Regions from separate parts of the Microbacterium sp. 71-23 genome, predicted to be linked through region 1. Evidence: predicted binding sites of a transcription regulator. Region 1 holds the regulator's gene; each other region holds the start of a gene.
The links. Region 1 encodes HrcA, which represses chaperone genes, less so after heat shock. Its sites were predicted from a motif close to TTNGCACTCGNNNNNNNCGAGTGCNAA; they were not measured.

Region 1 (5,405 bases):
CTGATGTGCAGCTCCGCGAAGTTGTGCTCCATGAGACGCAGCAGCACGGTCTCGTCGACAGCCACCCCCGACTCGTTGGTGATCTCGATGGTCATGTGCGTCCCCGCTTCGGAAGGTGGTCCCGCGGGGAGCCCCCGCGGGCGGCGGTGCGTCGCTCGACGCGCCCCGCGAACTCGGATGCCTCATCCCGCTCGCGGCGGGAGGCGAGTCGACGTTCGTCGTACTCGGTGTAGGCGTCGACGATGCGTCCGACGAGCGTGTGGCGCACGACGTCGTCGCTGGTCAGGTAGGAGAAGTGGATGTCGTCGATGTTCGACAGCACGCGGGTCACGAGCCGCAGGCCCGACGCGCCCTGCGGCAGGTCGATCTGCGTGATGTCGCCCGTGACGACCATGCGCGTGCCGAACCCGAGACGCGTGAGGAACATCTTCATCTGCTCGGGAGTCGTGTTCTGTGCCTCGTCGAGCACCACGAACGAGTCGTTCAGCGTGCGCCCGCGCATGTAGGCGAGCGGCGCGACCTCAATCGTGCCCGACGCCATGAGCTTCGGCACGATCTCGGGGTCCATCATCTCGTTGAGCGCGTCGTAGAGCGGCCGAAGGTACGGGTCGATCTTGTCGGTGAGGGTTCCGGGGAGGAAACCGAGCCGCTCCCCCGCCTCGACGGCGGGCCGCGTCAGGATGATGCGGGAGACCTCCTTGCGCTGCAGGGCCTGCACCGCCTTCGCCATCGCGAGGTACGTCTTGCCCGTGCCGGCCGGCCCGATGCCGAAGACGATCGTGTTCTCCTCGATCGCGTCGACGTACGCCTTCTGCCCTGCGGTCTTCGGGCGGATCACCTTGCCGCGGGAGGACAGGATCGCCTCCCCCATGACCTCGGACGGACGGGGTGACCCGTCGGTGCGCAGCATGCGGTCAGACGACGCGACACCCGCGGCATCCAGGTCGACGCCGTTGCGGGTCATCTGCAGCAGCTCCTCGACGAGCTCGGCGGCGCGAGCGACGGGATCCGCCTCGCCGGTGAGGGTGATCTCGTTGCCGCGCACGAGCACCTGCACGTCGGGGTGCGCGCGCTCGACGACGCGCAGCAGGCGGTCCTGCGGGCCGAGCAGACGCACCATGGCGACGCCGTCCGCGAGGAGGCGGCGGGTGACGGGTTCGGAGTCAGGCACCGAGCCCCTGCTCCGACAGGTCGCCCGCGAGCACGTGTGCGTGCACGTGGAACACCGTCTGGCCGGCGCCGGCGCCCGTGTTGAAGACGAGTCGGAAGTCGCCGTCGGCGTGCTGGGCGGCGAGCTCGGAGGCGAGCGCGACGATCTCCGCCAGCAGAGCGGGGTCGGCGGCCGCGAGCTCGGCGACATCGCGGTACTCGGCCGTCTTCGGGATGACCAGCAGGTGCACGGGCGCCTGCGGCGCGATGTCGCGGATCGCGAAGAGGGTGTCGGTCTCGGCCACGATCTCGGCGGGGATCTCACGCGCGAGGATGCGACTGAACACGGAGGCTTCGCTCATAGGAACGAGTCTACCGGCGCCCGTCTCACCAGCGCCCGAGCAGCACCGACACGGCGGCGAGCGCCGCGGGGCCGGCGGTCGAGGTGCGCAGCACGGTGTCGCCGAGTCGGACGAGCTCCGCCCCCGCGTCCGCGAGCGCGGTCAGCTCGTCGGGGGCGATTCCCCCCTCGGGGCCGACGATGAAGGTCACATCGGCGAGGTCGCTGCTCACGGCGTCGGCGAGGCGCACGCTCGCGGTCGGCTCGAGCACGAGAAGACGGGATGCCGCACCCCGGCCGGCGAGCTCACGGGTGGTCACGAGCGGGCTCACTTCGGGGAGCCACGCACGATGGGCCTGCTTGCCCGCCTCCCGGGCGATCGCCTCCCAGCGGCCCCGTCCCTTGACGGCCTTGCCCGCGTCCCAGCGGGAGACGCTGCGGGCTGCCTGCCACGGCACGATCTCGTCGACCCCGAGCTCAGTGGCGGCCTGCACGGCCAGCTCGTCGCGATCGCCCTTGGCGAGGCCCTGTACGAGGCGCAGACGGGTGGCGGGCGGGGCATCCACCCGTCGGTCGTCGATGCGCACGACGACGAGCTTCGGTGAGACCGATTCGCAGGTGCCGGTGAGCCACACGCCGCGGCCGTCGCCGACAGTGACCTTCTCCCCCGGGCGCACACGCCGCACCGCGGCGGCGTGATGTGCCTCGGCCCCGGTGAGTGAGACGGTGTCACCGGCCCCCGCGGCGGCGGCGGCATCGTCCACGAAGTGGAGCGCCACGGATCAGCCGTTCCGGAACCGGTCGCGCAGCCGCGCGAAGAGGCCCTGGTGGAACTGCGCCAGCTGCGGCTCCGGCGCCTTCGACTTGCGGGCGAACTCCTCGATGAGGGCGCGTTCCTTCGCGTCCAGGCGAGAGGGCGTGAGCACATGCACGCCGATGCGCAGGTCGCCGCGGCCGCTGCCGCGCAGCGGCGAGACGCCGCGGCCCTTGATCGTGAGCACGTCGCCCGATTGCACCCCTGCGCGCAGCTCGAGCTCGACGGGCCCGTCGAGCGCGTCGATCAGGGTTGTCGTTCCCAGCACCGCGTCGGGCATCGAGATCTCGAGCGTCGCGAGCAGGTCGTCGCCGTCGCGGCTGAAGATGTCGTGCGGGGCGACCGTCACCTCGAGATAGAGGTCGCCGTTCGGGCCCCCGGCGGGTCCCACTTCACCGGAGCCCGGCAGCTGCAGGCGCAGGCCCGTCTCGACGCCGGCCGGGATGTCGACCGAGACCGTGCGACGCGAGCGCACGCGTCCCTGGCCCTGGCAGGTGGCGCACGGGTACGGGATGGTCGTGCCGTAGCCCTGGCAGCTCGCGCAGGGCTGCTGGGTGACGACGTTGCCGATGAGGCTGCGCACCGTGCGCTGGATGTGTCCGGTGCCGTGGCAGATATCGCAGGTGACGGGAGCCGTCCCCGGCTGGCAGCACGAGCCCTGGCAGGTTTCGCAGAGCACAGCGGTGTCGACCTCGAGGTCGCGATGCGCGCCGAACACGACGTCGGCGAGATCGAGCGTCACGCGCACGAGCGCGTCCTGGCCGCGCTCCCGGCGAGAACGAGCGCGGGCCCGGCTCCCACCGCCCCCGCCGAAGAAGGTGTCGAAGATGTCGCTGAAGCCGCCGAACCCGGCGCCGCCGAACGGCGATCCCGTCTCGCCGCCCATGTCGTAGGCGCGGCGCTGATCGGCGTCACTGAGCACGTCGTACGCGTGGGTGACGAGCTTGAACTGCTCCGCCGCCTCGGGGCTCGGGTTGACGTCGGGGTGCAGCTGGCGGGCCAGCCGTCGATACGCCTTCTTGATGTCCTCGGGGCTCGCGTCGCGTTCGACGCCCAGCACCTCGTAGTGGTCGGCCACAGTCACCTCTCCGCCCGCGAAGCGGGCAGGGTCGTATTCGTCATCGCGCGCGCTCGTCGTCGGCCATGAGTCGGCTCAGATAGTGAGCCACGGCGCGCACGGCGCTGAGATTGGTCGCGTAGTCCATGCGCGTGGGCCCGAGCAGACCCAGGCGTGCCTCGCCGATCGTGCCGGCATAGCCGCTCGTCACGACGGATGCCTCGCTCAGCCCGAACGCCTCGTTCTCGCGGCCGATGGAGACCGCCAGGCCCTCGGCGTCGGCCGCCATCTCGGTCATGAGCTTGAGCAGGGTCACCTGCTCCTCGATCGCCTCCAGCAGCGGGTAGATGCTGCCCTGGAAGTCGGACTCGCGTCGCGCCAGGTTCGCGGCACCCGCCATCACGAGACGATCCTGACGGAACTCTTCGAGCTCTTCGGCGACAGCAGCGAGTAGCGCGCGCGAGGCAGCATCCTCTCGCGGTGAACGGGTGGACGTCTCGGCGAGGGTGTGGGCGATCTTGCCGAGGCCCTCCTGCACCGAGCCACCCGTGACCAGCACCGAGACCTGGGCGCGGAGGGTCGCGACATCCGCGTCGTCGAGGTCGGTCCCGAGGCTCGCGATCCGCTGGGACACACGACCGGTGTCGGTGACGAGGATGACGACGACGCGCGGGCCGCCGAGGTGCACGAGCTCGATGTGCGTCACGTTCGCGCGCTCGAACGACGGGTACTGCACGAGGGCGACCTGGCCGGTGACCTGCGTGAGCACGCGCACAGTGCGCGCGAGCAGGTCGTCGAGGTCGGCAGGGGCCTCGAGGAATGTGGCGATCGCGTTGCGCTGGGCAGTGCTGAGCGGTCGCAGCTCGGCGAGGTGGTCGACGAAGACGCGGTAGCCCTTGTCGGTCGGCACACGTCCCGACGAGGTGTGCGGCGCGCTGATGAGCTCTTCGTCCTCGAGCAGCGCCATGTCGTTGCGGATGGTGGCGGCCGACACCCCGAAGGCATGGCGCTCGACGATCGACTTGCTGCCGACCGGTTCGCGGGTCGCCACGTAGTCCTGCACGATCGCCCGCAGGACGTCGAGGCCGCGTTCGCTGACCATTCCGCCTCCCCTCGCTGGCACTCACATCACGTGAGTGCCAATATTAGCGCGGAACGGGGCGCCACTCGCGGCGCGACGCACAGTGCTCAGGCGGTGAGCCGTCGCACGACCGCGTCGGCCAGGAGTCGACCGCGCAGCGTCAGGACGAGGCGCCCGGCGATGGCGGATGCCCCGTCGACCAGGCCGTCCGCGATGAGCCCCGCCACCTCCGCGCGACCGGTGTCCGGCAGGCTCGCCACGGCCAGCCCGTCGGCGATGCGCACCTCGAGCATCGTGCGCTCGAGCGCGCGGGACGCGGCATCGGGCGTCTCCCGTCCCGCCGCGGGCGAGGAACCCAGCGACAGGCGCTGCGCGTACGCCGCGGGGTGCTTCACGTTCCACCAGCGCACGCCGCCGACGTGCGAGTGGGCGCCCGGCCCGAACCCCCACCAGTCGGCGCCGCGCCAGTAGGCGAGATTGTGTCGCGAGCGGGTCGCCTCATCGCGCGACCAGTTCGACACCTCGTACCAGCTGTACCCCGCCGCCGCGAGGCGCGCGTCGGTGAGCTCGTACATGTCGGCCTGCACGTCGTCGTCGACCGTGTCGATCTCGCCGCGTGCGATGCGGCGGGCAAGCGCCGTGCCCTCCTCCACGATCAGCGCGTACGCCGACACGTGGTCGGTCTCGAGCGCGGTGACGGCATCGAGGGTGCGCTCCCAGTCCGCAAGCGTCTCCCCCGGCGTGCCGTAGATGACGTCGACGCTCACCTGCAGCCCGGCCGCGCGCGCCGCAGTGACCGCCCGCGGGACCGCGGCCGGCTCGTGGGTGCGGTCGAGGGTCGCCAGCACCGACGGAACGGCGGACTGCATGCCGATCGACAGACGTGTGACGCCCGCCTCAGCGAGCCTCGCCGTCAGCGCCGGTGTGACCGTGTCGGGGTTCGCCTCGACCGTCACCTCCGCAT
Region 2 (5,405 bases), on a different contig from region 1:
GGTGGCGTTCTCGAGCTTGAGACCGACCTCCTCGGTGATGACCTGGCCACCGGTGAGGATGGCGATGTCCTGCAGCTGGGCCTTGCGGCGGTCGCCGAAGCCGGGGGCCTTGACGGCGGCCGACTTGAAGATGCCGCGGATCTTGTTCAGCACGAGCGTCGCGAGAGCTTCGCCCTCGACGTCCTCAGCGATGATGAGGAGCTCCTTGCCGTCCTGGATCACCTTGTCGACGACGGGCAGAAGGTCCTTGATGTTCGAGATCTTCTGGTTCGCGATGAGGATGTACGGGTCCTCGAAGACCGCCTCCTGGCGGTCGGGGTCCGTGACGAAGTAGGGGTTGATGTAGCCCTTGTCGAAGCGCATGCCCTCGGTGAGCTCGAGCTCGGTGCCGAAGGTGTTGGACTCCTCGACGGTGACCACGCCCTCCTTGCCCACCTTGTCGATGGCCTCGGCGATGAGCTCGCCGATCGCCGGGTCGGCGGCCGAGATCGACGCGGTGGCGGCGATCTCCTCCTTCGACTCGACCTCCTTGGCCGAGGCGAGCAGAGCGTCGGTGACGGCCTTCACGGCCTTCTCGATGCCCTTCTTCAGGCTGATGGGGTCGGCGCCGGCCGCGACGTTGCGCAGGCCTTCCTTGACGAGCGCCTGAGCGAGCACGGTCGCGGTGGTCGTACCGTCACCGGCGACGTCGTCGGTCTTCTTCGCGACCTCCTTGACGAGCTCCGCGCCGATCTTCTCGTACGGGTCGTCGAGCTCGATCTCCTTGGCGATCGAGACACCGTCGTTCGTGATCGTGGGGGCGCCCCACTTCTTCTCGAGCACGACGTTGCGACCGCGGGGGCCGAGCGTCACCTTGACGGCGTCGGCCAGGGTGTTGAGGCCGCGCTCGAGGCCGCGGCGGGCCTCCTCGTCGAAAGCAATGATCTTTGCCATTGTGTGTCGTCCCTCCCGGACGGGCTAGGTCTTTAGCACTCAGTCTGATCGAGTGCTAAATCATTCTGGCACTCGCCCCCGGGGAGTGCAAGCCGGTCGGAACGGGGCGTCACACCTCCCGACATGCGTCGACGCCGCCCCGAAGGACGGCGTCGATGTGAGAAGTGTGACGGGGATGCCGCGGCTCAGGCGACGACGCGCACGGCTTCCGCCTGCGGGCCCTTCTGGCCGGAACCGACGGTGAACTCGACCGCCTGCCCCTCTTCGAGCACACGGAACCCGTTCATCTCGATGTTGGAGTAGTGCACGAACACGTCCTGGCCGTCGGAGACGGTGATGAAGCCGTACCCCTTCTCAGCGTTGAACCATTTGACAGTGCCATGGGCCATGATGCGTACTCCTGAAGCTGTGTGACGCGGCCATCGTATCCACGCCGATAGGCGCGGATTCGCGGAGAACGCAACTGCTTACACGCGCGCATCGAAGTGTTTACGCCGCGGAAACACGGCCCGGGAACCGCCGCTCGACGGCCTCAGGGCGCGGGCGTGGCCGTGCCGAGCTGATAATCGGCGCCGAGCACGATCGTGAGCTGCTTGGTGCTCGCCGAGGTCGCACCGGGACTCGGCGTGCCGGAGGCACCGGTGTAGGCGTTGCTCTGCACGATGGAGCCGGCATTGAGGAGATCGGCGAGGCCCTTGGCGGCACCGAGGTCCGCGTCGGATGAGTAGTAGACGGTGGTCGTGGCGAAGCTCGTCGTGGAGGCGGCACCGGCGATCACCTTGTCGGCGGTCCACCCGGCGGCCTCGAGCCGGGCGACAGCATCCGTCGACGCAGCGGGATTGGCCGTGCCGTTGAGCACCAGGATCGAGTACGACGTGTCGCGCACGGCGGGAACCTCGGGGGTGTCGGAGTAGCTCGGCGCGGTCTGCGGCGTGAGGTCGATGCGGCCCGTGTAGACCATCGACGCGAAGATGCCGGCGACCAGGAGGACGACCGTTGCGATCGCGGCCCAGAAGAGCACGAGGCCGGCGCGCATGCGCGGGTTCTCGGCGCGGTGAGCGCCGACGCGGCCGGACGCGGCGGAGACGCCGTCGAAGCGATCGCGAGGGTAGGTCTGCCTGGACACCAGTGCATCGTACAAGTACGGTGCCCTCACTCCGCTCGACGTTCGCCGTGCGAACGTCAGGCCGACAGCCCGGAGGTGCGCCGGGCCCGGGCATCGACCCGGGCTGTGCGCAGGCGCCGCAGTCGGGCGACCAGCATGGGCTCCGCGGCGATCGCGTCGTCGGTGTCGATCAGGCGCCCGAGGAGTTGGTAGTAGCGCGCCGGGGCGAGCGAGAGCTCCGCTCGGATCGCCTCCTCTTTGCCGGCTCCGTGCCGCAGCCACCGCGCCTCGAAGTCGAGGATCGACCGGTCGCGTTCGGAGAGGGGCACGGCGTCAGATTACGACGCGGATGCCGCGGCATCCGCCCGCCACTCCACGAACCCGCCGAGCGGGTCGACGGCCGCGAGCACCTCGCCGTCTCGGGACAGCGCGAACCGGCCGGCGGGCCACGTGGCGGGATCGATCGGCGCGTTCCAGCCGTCGTGCAGCCCGGGGTCGTCGAGGGTGATCCAGGTGCCCGCGGCCCGAGCCGCATCGATGACGAGACCTCGGCGAGCGCGCGGCACGTGCGCGAGCACCCCGGGGGTCGTGACGACGAGGGTGGCACCGGTCGGCGCGAGCGCCGCCAGCTCGCCGATGGCGCCGTCCGCGGCATCGGCGGCGCGCAGCAGGGGCGGATCGGCGGCGGCGATGTCGAGCGACCGCTCGATGCGCTCCGCACGCCCGCTCTCGCCGGGCCAGACCAGCGCGGTCAGCCAGCGGCGGGTGGCTGTATCCCGAGGATCCAGGGGATTCAGGTCGATCCCTGCCCGCCAGACGACCTCGGGCAGGCGCAGGCGCGGCATGTTCCCCCGCCACGACGCGCGGAGGAGGACGGGGCTCTCGCCGCCGGCGGGATCGACGGCGACAACCCCGTCGGGCGCCTCGTAGCGGTAGGAGTAGCGGTCGGGGTAGAGGCAGAGCCCGGCGCTCGCCCCCACTTCCAGAAGCGCGATGGGGCCGTCGACGGCGCTGAGGGCCGGGAGCAGCGCCGCGCAGCGCAACGGCTCGTTGGTCTGGATGCTGCGGCTCTCGCAGCCCACGACGAGGTCCTCGATGTGCGCCCTCACCCATTCAGCCCACGACGCGAACCCCGACTCGGGGGCGCCGAGCAGACGGGAGACGGCGAAGACGAGCGGCGGCTGCCGACGGGTGTCACGGATGCGGGCGATCAGCGCCGCGACACGACGATCCTCCGCGATGCCGCGCGCCCACTCCTCGTACAGCGCCGACCGGCCGGGGGCCTCGTCGCGGGCGAACCGACCGTAGCGGTCGACGACGGCATCGGTCTGGTCGGACATGGTCACATTCTCAGGCACGCGCGGAACAGCCCTGGCGCCGACGCGGTTGAATGAGGTGACGCAAGGAGAACCCGATGTCGTACAACGTGAACAAGACCGACGCGCAGTGGCGCGAGGAGCTCAGCGACACCCAGTTCGCGGTGCTGCGCCAGGCCGCGACCGAGCGGCCGTGGACCGGCGAGCTGCTCGACGAGGACCGCGCCGGCCTCTACACCTGCGCAGCCTGCGGTGCGGAGCTCTTCCAGAGCGGCACCAAGTTCGACTCGCACTGCGGGTGGCCGAGCTTCTATGAGTCCGTGCGGCCCGAGGCCGTCGAGCTCATCGAGGACCGCACCCACGGCATGGTGCGCACCGAGGTGCGCTGCGCGAACTGCGGATCGCATCTGGGCCACGTCTTCCCCGACGGGTTCGGCACTCCCACCGGCGACCGGTACTGCATGAACTCCATCGCCCTCGACTTCACTCCGGCCGAGGAGGCGTGAGCGCGCGCGAGGCGATGCTCGCGCGGCGCAGCTGGTCGAAGCTGACCGAGGCGGCCCCCTCCGACGAGGAGCTGGCCGCCCTCGTGTCGGCCGCGGGACGCGTCGCCGACCACGCGTCCCTGCGGCCGTGGCGCCTGGTGACCCTGCGCGGCGACGACCGTGTGCGCCTGGGCGAAGCGATCGCGGCGGCGACCGGGGCGGACGAGCCGTCGCCGAAGCCCCTGCGCGCGCCGCTGCTGGTCGCGGTCGTGACGAGCGTGCGCGCGAGCGAGAAGGTGCCGGCGTGGGAGCAGGAGGCCGTGGCATCCGGTGTCGGACACGCCCTCTCGCTGCTGCTCGACGAAGCGGGCTGGGGCGTCATCTGGCGCACGGGCGGCTACACGCGCTCCCGGGAGGTCGCGGCCCTGCACGGGCTCGGTCCCGAGGAGCACCTGCTCGGCTGGCTGTACGTCGGCGGCAAGCCCGAGGCGAGTGACCGCACCGGTCACGAGCGGGGCGTCGACCCCGCCGAGGTTCTGTCCGCGCTGCCTCAGGCCCGCTGACGGCGGCGCGCGGCGGCGATCACGACACCGGCGAGAGCCACCACGACACCGGCGAGGGCGATCGCCGGGTTCGGACCCGACTCCGGGGGCCAGATCGCATCGAGCGTGACGGATGTCGCGAGCAGTCCCACGACCGATCCGAGACCGAGCAGCAGCACCCCCGTGTGCCGCACGAGTGCGGCCGACAGGAAGATGTAGACGACGCCGATCGCACCGCCGAGGTAGAGCCAGCCCGCCCCGGGAACCGTGACGTGCAGCCCCGAGAGCGCCCCGTGCACGCCGCCCGCGATCGCGAGGGCGGCCGTGCCGCCGGCGAAGTTCACCAGCGTCGCCGTGAGCGGAGACTCCACGGCCTGACGGAGGCGCCCGTTCGTGGCCTGCTGCCACGCGATCCCGGCGCCCGAGACGAACGGGAGGAGCAGCATCCACCAGGGGACGGCCGTCGTTCCCTCCGAGCTCACCAGCACCACGACCGCCGCGAGCACGACGGCGCCGCCGACGATGCGCCCCCATGTCAGGGGGACGACCCCGGCGGGACCGTAGCCGACCCGGTCGAGCACGAGTCCGTTGACCGTCTGCCCCGCGACGACGCCGACAGTGAACAGCGCCACTCCGATGATCGCGACGGTGAGGCCCTGCGTCGCGACGGTGAGGGCGCCGGCGAGGCCACCGAGCAGCATCCATATGGGCACGTGACCGTGTCGCACGCCGGTCGCGAGACGCCGAAGGCCGGCACGGCCCGCGGGGAGGGCGAGCGAGAGCACGACGAGGATCACGAACCCCGACGAGAACGAGACGAACGCGGCGACGAAGCCGTCGCCCATCTCGTGACCGAGCGAGCCGTTGACGCGGGCCTGCAGGGCCGTGAGGATGCCGACCGCGACCGCTCCGCCGAGGGCGACGGCCCGCGGCATCCGCCGGTGTTCGGGGATCACCGGCTGCGTCGCGCTCACCCTCCGATCGTAGGCGGTGCGCTCAGCTGCCCCAGATCTCGGCGACGAGG
Region 3 (5,405 bases), on a different contig from region 1:
CGCGCACCGGGCCGTCTGTCGTGACCCAGAGCCAGACCTCGCCAGACCCTGTCGCGTGCCGCACCGAGCGCGTGGTGCCGACCGCGCGCTGCACGGCATCGGCGACCGCGTCCACCGCGCGCGGGGTCATCGTCGCTCCGGGCGGCGCGCCGATCGTGCTCGCCAGATGCCAGCTCTCGACCGGAACCCCCAGCACGGATGAGGCCACCTGGTCGTCGACCGCTTCTCCGGCGACGAGGGAGCGCACCATCGCCCGCCGGCGTGCGTGTTCCGACTGGAACGCACGGCGCCGCTCCGCATCGATTGCCGAGATGAACGCACCCACCCACCCGTCGACGGTCTGGGTCACGACGCGGGTGAGTGCGGGGACCTCGGCCGCCCCTCCGAGTTCGACCGCCCGAGAGACGAGGGCGTCGAGCCACGCATGCTGCATCATGCGCATCGTGTCGACGACTCGCCCCAGCGGAATGTCGCGGGCGACGATGTCGTCGGCGAACGCGCGCTCTGCCAGGCGCTCGTCGGGGGTGGTCGGTTCCGATGCGAGGCACCGCTCGATCGCCTCGGCGAGCACGTGCTCGGCGAGGGCGCGCATGTGGGGCCACGGTGCGAGTGCGTCCGCATCGGGCCGCGCTCTCAGTACACCGAGCGTGTGGTCCACGGTCGCGACCACCCAGCGCACCGGCCCCTCGCCGAGTGCGGCATGCAGGCGTTCCAGCTCGTCGTCGGGCAGTGAGGCGGCCGTCGTGGGGGCGCCGTCGAGCGTGCACACGAACTCGCGCAGCCGACCCGGGGAGGACATGCGGTCAGCCTAGGCGCACCGTGCACTCTGCACAGAGAGTGCTGTGAAGAGTGGTCGAAGCGACCGATGAGCGGCGACGCGAACACCGCGATCGTGGTGGTCATGCGGGACAACCGCCCGCGAACATCCCCCGTGATCAGGAGGTCACCGTCATGCCCGAATCGAACATCATCGCCGTCACCTTCGACGACCGCTCGAACGCCTTCCAGGCGCTCAGCGAGCTGAAGGGCGCAGGCATGGAAGGCCGCGTCGACGTCGCCGCCGCGGCCGTCGTCACCCGCGACGCCGACGGGCGCATCTCGATGCCCGACGGCGTCGACAACAACGGCGCCGTGGGCACCTGGGGCGGCAGCCTCGTGGGACTCCTGATCGGCGTGATCGGCGGACCCATCGGCATGCTGCTCGGCTGGACGGGCGGGCTGCTCGTGGGCGGCGCCTTCGATCTGCGGCGCGTCGACCGCTCGGCGGGCGCGCTCGAGCAGATCAGCAGTGCCATCCCGATCGGCGGCACCGCCCTCGTCGCCGAGGTCACCGAGTACGCCCGTGAGGTCGTCGACGGTGAGATGGCGAAGCTCGACGGCGTCGTCATCCGGCGCCCGCGCGAGGAGGTGCTCGACGAGATGGAGGCCGCCGAGGAGGCCTACCGTGAAGCCGAGAAGGAGGCGCGGCGTCACGCGCGTGAGCAGCGCAAGGCCGAGCGCAAGGCCGATGCGGCGGAGCGCACCGCGGCGCTGAAGGAGAAGCTCGGCGCCAGTTGATCCGCCATGCGAAGAGGGCTGCCGGTGCAGGAGCGCCGGCAGCCCTTCGCCGCGCGTTCGGCGGGCGGGCCGGGCGGAAGTAGGGTCTTCGGTCCGCCGATGGGCGTGGCATCCTTCGGCGAGCCGGCCTGCTCCGGGGGACTGTGCACAATGCGCAGTCGTGGGCTCCGGACCGCGATAGAGCGGTCCCTCCCCGGGATCTCCCCATTTCGCCGTCGGTGAACTCCGCCGCCTTCGCTGGCACTCTCACTGCCCGAGTGCTAATCTCGCACTAGTTGAGCCAATCAGACTCAACTTTCGCAGACCCGGGTGGATGCTGCATCCGCCCCGCTCACACAGGAGAACCCATGGCGACCTACGACCTGCTCCGCGACCTGGAGCGCTTCGCGACCACGACTCTCGACCAGACCCGCCGTGGTCCGCGCCAGATGCCGATGGACGTCTACCGCGACGGCGACCACTACGTGCTCACCGCCGACCTCCCGGGCGTCGACCCGGGTTCGATCGACGTCGACGTCGACGGACAGCTGCTCACCATCCGCGCCGAGCGCACCCTGCCCAGCGGCGAGGGCGTCAGCTGGATCACCCGCGAGCGGGAAGCCGGCGCCTACCTGCGCCAGCTGCAGCTCGGGCGTGGCATCGACACGGAGACCATCTCGGCGAGCTACCGCGACGGCGTGTTGAGTGTGACCCTGCCCGTCAGCGAGAAGGCGAAGCCGCGCAAGGTGGCCGTGGCCGGCGCCGCCGAGGCGGTCACCGTGACCGAGGGCGCGACTCCCGCCGCCTGACCCATCGACCGCGCCGACCCGCGCACAGACGGAGCGCCCCTGGCCCGAGTACGGGCCGGGGGCGTTCGCGCATTCCCGCAGCTAGCGCAGGTCGGCGGGTTTCACCCGCACCGGTCCCATCCAGAGCGCGACGAGCACGGATGTGACCGCCCCGGCCGCCATGATGGCCGCGAGCACGACGATCTGGAACCGGCCCGCCTCCAGCGGCGAGATCCCCCCGAAGATCGCGCCGACGAAGGCGCCCGGCAGCACGACGAGACCGGTCGTCTTGGTCTGGTCGATCGAGGGGATGAGGGCATCGCGCACGGCCTGCCGCGCCAGCGCCAGGGTCGACTGCCGGGGCCGCGCGCCGAGGGCGAGCCACCCCTCCACCTCGTCCCAGTGGTCGACGATTCCGCGGGTGAACATGCGGCCGGTGAGGGTCGCGATGCTCATGGCGTTGCCGATGACGATCGCGCCGATCGCCAGCGCGTAGCGTGCGGTCAGCTCGAGCGCACCGGTCGCGAACACGATCGTCGTCGCGAACACGACCCCCGACACGATGGATGTCGTCATCATCGCCGCGTGGCGCCGCGACCATCCGATGCGTCCGGTCGCCACCGACGCCGCGATCACGAACATCGCGACGAGGGTCAGTGCGATCAGCCTCGCGTCGGTGATGAGTCCGGTCAGCAGCACGCTGATCACCGCGAGCTGCACCGCGCCGCGCACGATCGCCAGCAGCGGCGACCACAGGCCCGGCACGCGGAAGGCGGCGAGCACGACCGTCGTGACGGCCGCGAGCACCCCGACACCGACGAGCGAGGGGAGCAGGTCGGTCGGCGGATTCACAGCGCGAGCGTAGCCCCGCGGCATCCTGACGCCCGAATCTCGGCGCATTCTTTGAATCGCACCGCCAGGATGGGCGCGTGAACATCATCGACAGTCTCGGAAGCCTCGGTCCCCTCGCCCTCGTGCTCGTCGCCGTCATCGTCTTCATCGAGAACGGTCTGTTCTTCCCCTTCCTGCCCGGCGACAGCCTCCTGTTCGCCGCGGCGATCCTCGCGGTGCCGCTGAACACCTCCTGGGTGCTGATCGCGGCGATCGCCGCGGTCGCCGCGATCGTCGGCGCCGAGCTGTCGTTCTGGATCGGTCGTCGCTACGGGCGGCGCCTCTTCCGTCCCGGGGCGCGGCTGTTCAAGCCTGAGTACCTCGCCGAAGCTCACGGCTTCTTCGAGCGCTACGGGGTGGGCGCGATCATCCTGGCCCGTTTCGTGCCGATCGTGCGCACCTACATCTCGCCCGCGGCGGGCGTCTCCGACATGCCGCGTGCCCGCTTCTCGATGTGGAACGCGATCGGCGCCGTGATCTGGGCGGGCATTCTCGGGCTCGCCGGCGCCCTGCTCGGCGGGGTTCCGTGGGTCGCCAACAACATCGAGTGGATCAGCATCGCGATCGTGCTCGTGACCGTCGCGCCGGTCGTCATCGGGGCGCTCGTGAAGCGCTCGAAGGCCAAGCGCGCATGAGCGCGACGACTTCGGATGCCGCGCCCTCGCGCGTGCCCGATCCGACGCCGTCGTTCTGGGTGGCCAAAGCCGCGTCGACGGCGCTGGGCGAGGCGCTGTCGGACTTCTCGATCCGGGTGCTGCCGCCGGTGGTCGCCGTGCTGATCGCGTTCGTGCTGTTCTGCGCGGCACTGGCGCTGCAGTTCACGCGCCGGCGCTACGTGCCCGAGGTCTACTGGTTCGCCGTCGCGATGGTGGGCGTCTTCGGCACGATGGCCGCCGATGTCGCTCACGTCGTCGTGGGCCTTCCGTATGCGGTGTCGGCGACGCTCTACGCGGTGTTCCTCGCGGCCGTCTTCCTCGTCTGGTGGCGGGTGGAGCGCACCCTGTCGGTGCACGCGATCACCACGACCCGGCGCGAGGCGTTCTACTGGGCGGCCGTCATCGGCACCTTCGCCCTCGGCACGGCGGTCGGCGACTTCGCCGCGGTGACCCTGGGACTCGGCTACGCTCCGTCGATCCTCGTGTTCGCGGTGCTCATCCTCGTTCCGGCACTCGGCTACCGCTTCCTGCGCTTCGGCGCCGTGTTCGCGTTCTGGTTCGCCTACGTGCTCACCCGTCCGCTCGGCGCCTCGGTCGCCGACTGGCTCGGCAAGCCCGTCGACGAGGGAGGGGTAGGCGTCGGCAGCGGCTGGGTGTCGCTCGGATTCGCGTTGGTCATGGTGATCGTCGTCGCGATCATCCGTCAGCGGCGCAGCGTGGCGGGCACGGCCCCGGTCGCCGCATCCGACCTCGGTCTGTGACCGGCGCGGCAGCCGCGCGGCATCGATCCGGCCGCTGAGCGCTCAGGCCGCGTAGAGCACGCCCGCGCCGTCCACCACGACGCCGACGGTGTCGCCCACGGCGGGAAGGTCGACGCCGAACACGCGCAGCGGCACCCGCGCCTCGGTGCCGTCGTCGCACACGACCGTGACGAGGGCGGTGCCACCGGTCTCGACGACGTCGAGCACGCGCATGGCGGGGGCCGTGGCATCCGTCGTCAGTCGAAGCTGCTCGGGACGCACCATGACGACGAGAGCGGATGCTGCGCCTGCCGCGTCCGTACGCACCGGCACGAGGCCGAGCGGGCATCGGGCCGACCCCGCCTCGCGTGTCGCGGGCAGCAGCACGGTGTCGCCGAGCAGGCGCGCGACCTGCGGCGTGGCCGGCGCCGCGTAGACCTCGGCGCAGCTTCCCGCCTGCTGGAGGCGTCCGCCGTCGAGCACCGCGATCGCGTCGCCGAAGGCGAGCGCTTCGGCGGGATCATGGGTGACGAGCACCGTCGTCACGCCGGCGCGGTCGAGGGCATCGACGACCTGCGTGCGCACCTGGGCGCGCAGCGCCGTGTCGAGGGCGCTGAAGGGCTCGTCGAGCAGCAGCACGCGCGGGTGGGGCGCGAGTGCGCGGGCGAGCGAGACACGCTGCTGCTGGCCGCCGGAGATCTCGTGCGGATAGCGCTCGAGCAGGTCGGGCTCGATGCCGGCGAGAGCGGATGCCGCGGCGACCGCGTCACCCCGGGCGCCACGCGCGACCCCGC

Region 2: a site for HrcA is predicted at 966-992, ahead of groL (chaperonin GroEL). Genes of this name have one in related genera too.
Region 3: a site for HrcA is predicted at 1,795-1,821, ahead of BGO15_RS04620 (Hsp20/alpha crystallin family protein). Genes of this name have one in related genera too.

What each region holds. Positions count from the first base shown of each region.
Region 1 covers NZ_MKSL01000017.1:314,827-320,231, reverse strand. The annotation lists gene ybeY (rRNA maturation RNase YbeY) at 1-95, opposite strand, end outside; gene BGO15_RS08195 (PhoH family protein) at 92-1,120, opposite strand; gene BGO15_RS08190 (HIT domain-containing protein) at 1,164-1,511, opposite strand; gene BGO15_RS08185 (16S rRNA (uracil(1498)-N(3))-methyltransferase) at 1,537-2,268, opposite strand; gene dnaJ (molecular chaperone DnaJ) at 2,272-3,381, opposite strand; gene hrcA (heat-inducible transcriptional repressor HrcA) at 3,422-4,462, opposite strand; gene hemW (radical SAM family heme chaperone HemW) at 4,549-5,405, opposite strand, start outside.
Region 2 covers NZ_MKSL01000011.1:145,961-151,365, reverse strand. The annotation lists gene groL (chaperonin GroEL) at 1-933, opposite strand, end outside; gene BGO15_RS03230 (cold-shock protein) at 1,119-1,322, opposite strand; gene BGO15_RS03225 (LytR C-terminal domain-containing protein) at 1,466-2,059, opposite strand; gene BGO15_RS03220 (DUF3263 domain-containing protein) at 2,116-2,367, opposite strand; gene BGO15_RS03215 (DUF2332 domain-containing protein) at 2,377-3,378, opposite strand; gene msrB (peptide-methionine (R)-S-oxide reductase MsrB) at 3,453-3,860, shown strand; gene BGO15_RS03205 (nitroreductase family protein) at 3,875-4,402, shown strand; gene BGO15_RS03200 (DMT family transporter) at 4,390-5,355, opposite strand; gene BGO15_RS03195 (DUF3558 domain-containing protein) at 5,378-5,405, opposite strand, start outside.
Region 3 covers NZ_MKSL01000012.1:75,032-80,436, forward strand. The annotation lists gene BGO15_RS04610 (PucR family transcriptional regulator) at 1-799, opposite strand, end outside; gene BGO15_RS04615 (DUF1269 domain-containing protein) at 952-1,557, shown strand; gene BGO15_RS04620 (Hsp20/alpha crystallin family protein) at 1,905-2,345, shown strand; gene BGO15_RS04625 (ABC transporter permease) at 2,427-3,176, opposite strand; gene BGO15_RS04630 (DedA family protein) at 3,254-3,850, shown strand; gene BGO15_RS04635 (COG4705 family protein) at 3,847-4,632, shown strand; gene BGO15_RS04640 (ABC transporter ATP-binding protein) at 4,675-5,405, opposite strand, start outside.